Regions from separate parts of the Bradyrhizobium sp. SZCCHNR3119 genome, predicted to be linked through region 3. Evidence: riboswitches for the same ligand, from Rfam matches in the RefSeq annotation. Region 3 holds a riboswitch; each other region holds the start of a gene.

Region 1 (3,270 bases), 3.5 Mb from region 3:
CCCCTGCTCGCCGAACATGTTCCAGAACCACCAGGGCATATTGACCCGCAGCGGCTGGCCGTCGGAATCGAGCGCCACCGCGCGCTCCATCTTGACGTTGATCTCGTCGCAGAGCTGCACGAAGTCCTTGATGGTGCAGAAATGGATGTTCGGCGTGTCGTACCAGGTGAACGGCAGATTCTCGGTACGCGGCATGTGACCGCCGATCAGAAGCTGCAGGCGCAGCCGCCAGAAGCCGAAATTCGGAAAGGCCACGATCGCGCGGCGGCCGATGCGCAGGAGATTTTCGAGCACCGTCCTCGGCTGCCGCGTCGCCTGCAGGGTCTGCGACAGGATCACGTAGTCGAACGCGTCGTCGGGATAATCGACGAGGTCGGTGTCGGCGTCGCCCTGCACCACCGCAAGCCCCTTCGCCACGCAGTGGTTGACGCCTTCGCGCGACAGCTCGATGCCGCGACCGTCGATGCCGCGGCTCTCAAGCAACTGCAGGAGATCGCCGTCGCCACAACCGATGTCGAGCACCTTGGAGCCGCGCTCGACCATCTTGGCAATCAGCAGATGGTCGGGGCGATAGGCGAGCCCTTCGCGCTCCGTAACGCCGTTCAGCGGCAGCACCTCTTGCAGCGCCATGGTCAGACTCCGGGTGTGGTCAGCCCGCGTGCCTTGCCGGCGGACTCGAGGAAGGCACGGGCGATGTCGAAGAACTCGGGGACATCGAGCAGGAAGGCATCATGACCTTTGTCGGTTTCGATCTCCGCGAAAGAGACCCGTGCGCTCGACGCGTTGAGCGCATGCACCAGCGCCCGCGACTCCGGCGTCGGAAACAGCCAGTCGCTGGTGAAGGACACGACGCAGAAACGGGTCTGAATGCCGCGGAAAGCTTCGGCCAGCACGCCATCATGATCGGCGGCGATATCGAAGTAGTCCATCGCGCGGGTCAGATAGAGATAGGCGTTGGCATCGAAGCGCTCCACGAAGGACGAGCCCTGGTAGCGCAGATAGCTCTCGACCTGGAAATCGGCATCGAAGGAAAAGGTCGGCAGGTCGCGGTCCTGCATGCGGCGACCGAACTTGCGATGCAGCGCCGCGTCCGACAAATAAGTGATGTGCGCGGCCATCCGCGCCACCGCGAGCCCGCGATGCGGATGAACGCCCTTGTCGGCATAGCGGCCGTGATCCCAATCCGGATCGGCCATCACCGCCTGCCGGCCGAGCTCATGGAAGGCGATATTCTGCGCCGAGTGACGCGTAGCGCAGGCGATCGCGAGCGCCGCGAACACGCGGGTCGGATAGGCCACAGTCCATTGCAGCACCTGCATGCCGCCCATGGAGCCGCCGACCACCGCAAACAGCGTCTCGATGCCGAGATGGTCGATCAGCATCGCCTGGGCGCGCACCATGTCCGGAATGGTGATGATCGGGAAATCCAGGCCCCAGGCCTTGCCCGTCGCCGGATTGAGCGAGGCGGGGCCGGTCGAACCCATGCAGCCGCCGATCACGTTCGAGCAGATGATGAAGTAACGGTTGGTATCGAGTGGACGGCCCGGGCCGACCAGCGTCTCCCACCAGCCCGGCTTGCCGGTCATCGGATGGCGATTGGCGACATGCTGATCGCCGGTCAGGGCGTGGCAGACCAGGATGGCGTTCGATCTGTCGGCATTGAGCTCGCCATAGGTCTGGTAGGCGATCTGGAACGGCGCGAGATCGACCCCGCAGTCGAGCCGGAGCGGCTGATCGGCGCCGAACTTTGCAACCGGCGAGTTCGGATGATCGACCTCGTGCGAGCGCTCCTCCGGCGGGATCACGCGTCGTGACTTCGGCGAGTTCGATTTGGGCGTCAGGCCTGTCATGTCTCTAGACCCCGGCGGTCGCCGGAGCTCCCGAACCACGTGACATATCAGGCCATAAAAAAACCCGGCCCGAAATTAGGTTCGGCCGGGATCAGAACTGTCCCCGGCCTGTTTAGCGAATTGTTTAACGTGGCTGCAAGCCGGCCGGCTCAAATGACCACGGAATGACCAACAACGTAGTCCGGCGGGCGGCCGACGTCAAGGCAAGCCGGAATCGACGGCACGCCGCCATGTTGCAACTGTAGCGCTTCCGGGCGCTCGATCGGGTAAACTTGATGTTGCACGCGCCTGATCTGTAGGACAGAACGACGCTCGCCTGCACCGCAGGACCAGCCAAGAGATGCCGCAAATGCCCGAGACGCCTCCCGCCCCGCCCTCGCTTGCCGATCTGCGCAAGGAGATCGACGCGATCGACGAGCAGATGCATCGGTTGTTGATGCAGCGCGGCGACATCATCGACCGCCTGATCCAGGTGAAGAAGACGCAGGAGGTCGGCTCGGCCTTCCGGCCGGCGCGCGAGGCCGACATGATGAAGCGCCTGGTGCAGCGCCATCGCGGCATCCTGCCGCTCGATACGGTCGAGAGCATCTGGCGCATCATCGTCTCCAGCTTCACCTACGTGCAGGCGCCGTTCTGCGCGCACGCCGACGTCTCGGTCGGCGAGGCTGCGATGCGGGATTCCGCGCGGTTCCATTTCGGCTTCATCGTGCCCTATGTGGCGCATTTCAGCGCCCAGGCCGCCGTCGAGGCGGCAGCGAAATCGAAGGGCGATCTGGCGCTGGTCTCGGCGACGTCAGGGCATACGCCGTGGTGGATCACGCTCGAGCCGGCCGGCGCGCCGAAGATCATCGCCCGGCTGCCTTTCCTGGAGCGCGCCGACCATCCGGCGGCGCTGCCGGTGTTTGCGATCTCCCGCGTGGCCGACGATGCCCTGCTGTTGGAGGTCGAGACCTGGAGCATCCGCGTGTCGGGCTGGAATGCGCAGGTGGCGCGAGCGCTGTCGCCGCTGGCGGACATCGTAGCGGTGCCGGATACCGCCTTCGACAGCGCGGCCCTGTTGGTCTCCATCGAGGCCCCCTCGAACCTCGAAAAAATCAGGGCAGCCCTGATCGCGGCGGGCGCCTCGGTACGCTCGACGGCCCTCGTCGGCGGCCATGCAAAGCGCTATACGGTGCCGAGCTAGGGTTGATGGCTCTGGCCTGATCCTGCGGTTTCCCGGAGTTGAATGATGTCCCGCCCCGTGCCGAATCCCGGCATCCTCGATATTGCGCCCTACACCCCCGGCAAGAGCCCGAAGCCGGAGCCGGGCCGCAAGGTGTTCAAGCTTTCGGCCAATGAGACCCCGTTTGGCCCCTCGCCGAAGGCGATCGCGGCCTTCACGCACGCGGCGACGCATCTGGAGGACTACCCGGAAGGCACC
Region 2 (3,270 bases), 3.0 Mb from region 3:
CCTTTCATAGACCAGGCGCCCGACGATCTGGCCATGCTCGAGGATGAACGGCACCTCGCGCGAACGCACTTCCAGCACCGCGCGGGAGCCCTGCCCGCCAGCACCGGCATAGCCGAAGCCCGGATCGAAGAAACCGGCATAGTGGACACGGAATTCGCCGACCAGCGGATCGAACGGCACCATCTCCGCGGCATAGTCCGGCGGGACCTGGACAGCTTCTTTCGAAGCGAGAATGTAGAATTCGCCGGGATCGAGAATGAGGCTGCCGTCGGGGCGCGCCTTGATCGGCTCCCAGAATTCCTCCACCGCATAACCGCCGCGGCGATCGACATCGACGACGCCCGTGTGGCGCTTGGCACGATAGCCGACAAAACCGCCCGCGTTCTCGCCGGACAGATCGACCGACAGCGCCACGCCGCCGGCCAGATCGGCATCATCGCGATCGACCAGCCGCTCGGCCTGATGCAGCGCATTCAGCTCATCGGCTGACAGCACCGCGTCACGATAGCGGAAGCGGACCTGCGACAGCCGCGAACCTTCGCGCAACAGAACCGGAAATGTCTTCGGACTGATCTCCGCATAAAGCGGTCCGTGATAGCCGGCGCCGATCATGTCGAAGCGGCGGGTGCCGTCGGCGATCACGCGCGTGAACACATCGAGACGGCCGGTAGAACTCTTCGGATTGGCCGCGGCGACGATGTCCTTGGGCAGCGCGAGGCTTTCCAACAGCGGCACGATGTAGACGCAATTGGTCTCGAGCACCGCGCCATCGGCAAGCGAGAATTCGTGCAGCTTCAGTTCGTCGATCCGTTCTGCCACGGTCGCGCCGGGCCCGGGCAGGAAGCTCGCGCGGACGCGGTAAGCGATGTCGCCCAACCTCAAATCGAGGCTGGCCGGCTGGATCTGGCTCTCGACGAAATCATATTCGGGGATGATCAGGCCGGCGTCCGCCATCTGCGCGATCAAGCGATCGGGCAGGATGCCATTGGCATCGGCGGCGAGCGAAAGCGGCAAAACCTGGTCCCTCGTGACTGGCTGGAATATCAGCCCTGCCCCTAAAACATAGGGGTTCTTACGCGTTATCCGATGGCCGGCTTGACGAAAAGGCCGGAGGCGACTAAGAGCACGACTTATCCCGTGGTGATTTGAGCCGGCCGGCTTGCAGCCACGTTAAACAAGTCGCTAAACAGGCCGGGGACCCATGTGATCCCGGCCGTGAGGAGAGCTCTCCCAGGCCGGTTTTTTGTGACCATTTTCCTGATGGTCATGATGGAGGTCATATGTCCAAATCTGCCGCCACCCCCTCGTTGACCCAATACCGCCCCGAGACCCGACTGGTGCATTCCGGCACGCTGCGGTCGGAATTCGGCGAGACTGCCGAGGCGCTGTTCCTCACCCAGGGCTTCGTTTACGCCAGCGCGGAGGAATGCGAGGCCCGGTTCAAGGGCGAGGATCCCGGCTTCATCTATTCGCGCTTCTCCAACCCGACCACGGCAATGTTCGAGCGCCGCATGGCCGAACTCGAGGGCGCCGAGACCGCCCGCTCCGCGGCCACGGGCATGGCGGCGGTGACCACCGCGATCCTGGCGCCGTTGCGCGCCGGCGACCATGTCGTCGCCTCGAAGGCGATGTTCGGCTCCTGCCGTTACGTGGTCGAGGACCTGCTGCCGCGCTACGGCATCGAATCCACCCTGGTCGACGGCCTCGATCTCGACCAGTGGCAGCGCGCGGTCAGGCCGAATACCAAGAGCTTCTTCCTGGAAAGCCCGACCAACCCGACGCTCGACGTGCTCGACATCGGTGCAATCGCCGAGATCGCGCATGCTCATGGCGCGCGGCTGATCGTCGACAACGTATTCGCCACGCCGATCTGGCAGAGCCCGCTGGCGCTCGGCGCCGACGTCGTGGTCTATTCCGCAACCAAGCACATCGACGGCCAGGGCCGCTGTCTCGGCGGCGTCATCCTGTCGTCGGAGGCCTTCATCGCCGAGCACATCCACAATTTCATGCGCCAGACCGGCCCGTCGATATCGCCGTTCAACGCCTGGGTGCTGCTGAAGGGCCTGGAGACGCTCGCGGTGCGCGTCCGCGCCCAGACCGAGACTGCGGCGAAGATCGCCGATGTCCTTGCGAGCCACCCGAAGATCTCGCGGCTGGTCTATCCCGGCCGCGACGATCATCCGCAGGCCGCCACCGTGAAGAAGCAGATGCGCGCCGGCTCCACGCTGGTGGGCTTCGAGGTCAAGGGCGGCAAGGCCGCGGCCTTCCGCGTGCTCAACGCGCTCAAGCTCGCCAAGATCTCCAACAATCTCGGCGATGCCAAGACGCTGGTCACCCATCCCGCCACCACCACCCATCAGCGGCTGACGCCGGAGGCCCGCGCCGAGCTCGGCATCAGCGAAGGCTTCATCCGCTTCTCCACCGGGCTCGAACATGTCGACGACCTGATCGCCGATCTGGATGCGGCGCTGGCGAAAGCGTGATCGCGAAGGGCGAGTAGGGAGTAGTAAGAAACCCCTATTCGCTGCTTGCCCTGTCGATCGAGATCCCGGGCCCGCGCGCGGACGTGCGCCCCGGGATGACGCCTGACGGCGTCACATCGGCCGATAGGTCAGGACGTCCGCCGGCAGGTTAACGCCGAGCTTGACCTGTCCGACCGACTTGATGATGTCGTCGCCGAGCAACTGCGCGAAACAGGCATAGCCCCAATCGTTCATATGCAGGCCGTCGGCGATGACGAAATCGTTGATCGGGATCGATTGCTGCTCGTGCCAATCGCGCATCACCTCGAAACGGGGAAAGATGCCGACGTGATGCAGCTCGGCGACATGGCTGAGCAGCTTGATCATCTTGTTGGCCCGCTCGGGACGTTCGATCACGCGCGGCGAATATTGCAGGTCGACCAGCACGATGTCGGCGCTCGCGGCCTGGATCTTCGCCACACCGTCGTCGACGAGCTTGGCCGTATCGGCGGGATCGAGATCGCGCAGCACCGCGTTGGTGCCGACCTGCCAGATCACGAGATCCGGATGCCGGTCGATAACCGAGTCCTGCAGCCGCTTCATCATCTCAGGGGCATCCTCGCCACCGATGCCGGCATTGATGACGCTGATGTCTGCCATCGGGTATTGCCGGCGCAACTGCGCGGCCAAGCGGTTCGGATAGGTGTATTCCGGCCCGCTCGATCCGTAACCCTGCGTGGACGAGGAGCCGAAGGCGACGATGACGACCGGCAGGCCGGAGGCGAGCTTGTTTGCCACATGGGGCAGC
Region 3 (3,270 bases):
GTCGCAGAGCCGGATACTATTTGTGAATCGTGGTCCCAAAAGACATTCTGAATTCTTCCTGCAATCTTGGAGGGGGGGGACACATGAGACGCGCAGCCTTGATCACCATCGCGGAGTTTGCCGCTGCGGTCGACAGGCCACATCCGGTACGGGTAGCCATCGACGGCCGAACTGCATCGGGTAAGACAACTGTCGCCAACGAAATGGCTCATGAACTCGACCGTATCGGCCGAGCGACCATTCGCACCTCTATCGATGGCTTTCATCGACCGAAGCGCGAACGTTACGCGCGTGGTCGCCATTCGGCCGAAGGTTACTATTTTGACGCCCGGGACCTCGATGCCGTGCGGCGGTTACTCCTCGAGCCGCTGGGTCCCGGAGGAAGCCTAATCTATAGCACCGCTTCCTTCGACCTCGATAAGGACGAGCCTATCGTTGCGCCCACCCACAGGGCGAATCAACGCGACATCTTGATCGTCGATGGGACATTCTTGCAGCGATCAGAACTGCGAGATGCTTGGGAAGTCGTCATATTTGTTGACGTCGATGTAAAGACAGCTGGCGAAAGGGGGACGTTGCGCGACGCCAACCAACTCGGTGGCCGTGAAGCGGCGGAGGCTCTGTACCGGGATCGGTACGCGCCGGCGTTCGAGATTTATGAGCGGCTAAGTCAACCCATCCAAAATGCCAACATTGTGCTGGACAATAGAGAATTCGAGACTGCGACGGTGCGCATCAACCGCCCCGTCTGACCTCAAGTACGATCGGCCGCGCGCTGGGCCGTAGTGTGCCAGAAGCGGACGTCTGTCTGACCACCATGAACGACTCACTTGCGTCGCCAGGATTCGACTAAGGCAGCGAGCTTGGCGTCCGACGTCTCGTCGCCCTGAGCTAAATCTGCTTCGTAGCCAAACCAATAATCGCCGACCAGCGTGCTGGTGGGTGCAGAACCTGCCGTTGTCCAGTCGGCATGCCACGAGCCGTGTCGGCTCTCCCATCGCATTCAGGCGCACGAAATAATGCTGGATCCGCGTAGGCGCGCCGGGCTGCAGCTGATAGCTCAGATCAAACGATCGATACCCGTCGTGATCGGGACCGGGAGTCATCTCCGACCGGTATTTGCGCCATGAACCCAGGGTCGGATCGGCAACGTCCTTATCACCTGGAAGAATCCGGACCTGTTGAATCCAACTACAATCGATGTCGGTGCGCCCCCCGAGATTGGACAGGCAGAGATCGACGGTGAAGCCGATCTCGCCGGGAGGGTCGCGGGGAGGACGGCCGGGGCCGGCATCCGCATATTTCCAGGGTACCAGGAACACCTCCGAGCCGATATGCCGCTCGTAATAATCAGGTCCCGGTTCGACGCGGGCACGGGCAATCTGGTTGCCGGCAATGGTCGCGGTCCAGATCAGAATGACCAGCAAGGACGCGGTGGCGCGAAACCCCAAGGTGAAGGCAACCGAAGACAGCACCGCGGCAAGGCCGGCAGCGGCCATGATTAGTTTCGATGCGTTGAGATCATACGCATCCAGTGTCGCGTGCGGATGCGCAGGGAAGTAGAACTTGTCGAAGCCCGCCGCCGCGCCGACAACAAAGCAGACCGGGATCGCCACCACAAGCAGGACCCAGGCGGCGACAACAAACGTCTTGGCGTGGCTCCGGAATAGTTTCACGATTCACCAAATAACCAAAGCTTCCTGACTGGCATCTTAGCAAGAATATGATGCACTGCTATTTCTTGTCGAGCACTCATGCGCGACACACTTCCGCTTCAAGCCAAAGGCGGCCGTGGCCGGCAGGCGGATGGCACAGCCGGTCTACCCCCAGCTTCGGAAATACCCCCTCCGTTCCGGGACTTACGTTTCGGGCCAGGAGCGGCCACTCGTTGTTTCTCAAACTGGCGGCGTGCTTGCCAAGCTCGATAGTGCCCGCTATCGTCAACTCCAACATCAAGAGTTGGGCCGACGCCCAGCGCCAACCTGCTCCCGAGCAAGGTGGCTTTCTTCCTTCGGAAGAAGATGTGGCCGGTCCGGCAACTAAACGGGACAAGCCACCACGGCGTCATGCGCTCCTCTCTTCGAAGAAGAGGGACGAGAATGACTGTCGATCGAGTCGAAATTGAGCTGGCCGATGCAAGGTCCCCGGACCTGATCAACCTCGTCACCGCGCTGGACGATTTCTTGAACAAGGTCAGCGGGGTGGACAGGAATCACGGCTCTCCAATTGAGCGGCTGGCGCACGACGACACGCAAATGTTCATCGCGCGGATTGCCGGACAAGCCGTCGGCTGTGCAGGGCTGCAGGTGTTTGCGGATGGCACCGGGGAGGTGAAGCGCATGTATGTCGTCACCGAGGTTCGGACGACTGGCATAGGCAGCAGGCTCCTGACGCGGGTTGTGGAAGCGGCCTTGACCGCCAAGCTGTCGGTTCTGCGGCTGGAAACCACGGAATTTCTTCCCGATGCCCAGAGGCTCTATCGGGCGAAGGGGTTCGTTCCGTGCCCGGCGTATGGCCCTTACGTTTCCAACCCGATCAATTTGTACTTCGAGAAATGGCTAACGAAATGATTCGTCGAGGGCGATGTGCCGACAAGGAATAGCATGGCGTAGGGCGGGTTGGAGCCGAAGGCGTAACCCGCCATCTAGGCGACTCGGAACGGCGGATCACGATCCGCCCGAGCCGTAATCCTGCCGGCGGCGCCGCTAGCGCTCCGCAAACTTCCGCTTTCAGCCCTTACCGGACGTCAACGTTCGACATTATCGAGGCCGGGTTTTTCAGAGCGGAGGGAAATCTCGTTCCGGAAGCTTCGTTGACCCCAAGAGTCGATAGGCCAGAAATCTGTTCATGACGACCCAGGCACGCTCTACGCCGACGCGCAATTGCGGAGTCGGGATGTGGCTCCTGTCGCCATGCCGCGGACCGATCGACAGATCCGTGATCACCTGCAGGTAATCACGGCTGAGATTCAGCGCGTCCCGCATTGGTTGCCAGCCAGCGCTGTAGTCGGCCCCAGGCGGAACGAAATAGTTTCTGATCGTTTCGACTGCGCGCTGAGCAACGACTGGACCGGTATGGAAAGTTCTAAGTCCGTCGGCCAGATCCCTCAAAGCTTGAGCAAGTGCATGATCCGTCAAAACGATGTGGTGCAGCTGGGCGACTTCCTGCTCTGTTGGGACAACTGATACGAGGCTCGCTAGCGCTTGATCTTGAGGAATAACCGGCTGCTCTGCCCCACCATCGATGCTCACCTTCTCTAGAATCGCCTGA

The links. Region 3 has a riboswitch for S-adenosylmethionine ahead of QX034_RS23180 (GNAT family N-acetyltransferase). Riboswitches for the same ligand answer to the same signal wherever they lie in the genome.
Region 1: it holds a riboswitch for S-adenosylmethionine, as region 3 does, so the genes downstream of both, QX034_RS07345 (homoserine O-acetyltransferase) here and QX034_RS23180 (GNAT family N-acetyltransferase) in region 3, are expected to answer to the same signal.
Region 2: it holds a riboswitch for S-adenosylmethionine, as region 3 does, so the genes downstream of both, QX034_RS09780 (O-succinylhomoserine sulfhydrylase) here and QX034_RS23180 (GNAT family N-acetyltransferase) in region 3, are expected to answer to the same signal.

Annotation. Positions count from the first base shown of each region.
Region 1 is NZ_JAUEUV010000001.1:1,533,128-1,536,397, forward strand. Features, by position in the region: gene metW (methionine biosynthesis protein MetW) at 1-630, opposite strand, end outside; gene QX034_RS07345 (homoserine O-acetyltransferase) at 633-1,850, opposite strand; SAM riboswitch at 1,942-2,021, opposite strand; gene QX034_RS07350 (chorismate mutase) at 2,200-3,033, shown strand; gene hisC (histidinol-phosphate transaminase) at 3,079-3,270, shown strand, end outside.
Region 2 is NZ_JAUEUV010000001.1:2,063,105-2,066,374, forward strand. Features, by position in the region: gene QX034_RS09775 (2'-deoxycytidine 5'-triphosphate deaminase) at 1-1,014, opposite strand, end outside; SAM riboswitch at 1,128-1,207, shown strand; gene QX034_RS09780 (O-succinylhomoserine sulfhydrylase) at 1,281-2,483, shown strand; gene QX034_RS09785 (SGNH/GDSL hydrolase family protein) at 2,595-3,270, opposite strand, start outside.
Region 3 is NZ_JAUEUV010000001.1:5,034,613-5,037,882, reverse strand. Features, by position in the region: gene QX034_RS23190 (uridylate kinase) at 84-752, shown strand; gene QX034_RS23185 (hypothetical protein) at 666-1,676, opposite strand; SAM-I-IV-variant riboswitch at 1,945-2,053, shown strand; gene QX034_RS23180 (GNAT family N-acetyltransferase) at 2,100-2,570, shown strand; gene QX034_RS23175 (hypothetical protein) at 2,778-3,270, opposite strand, start outside.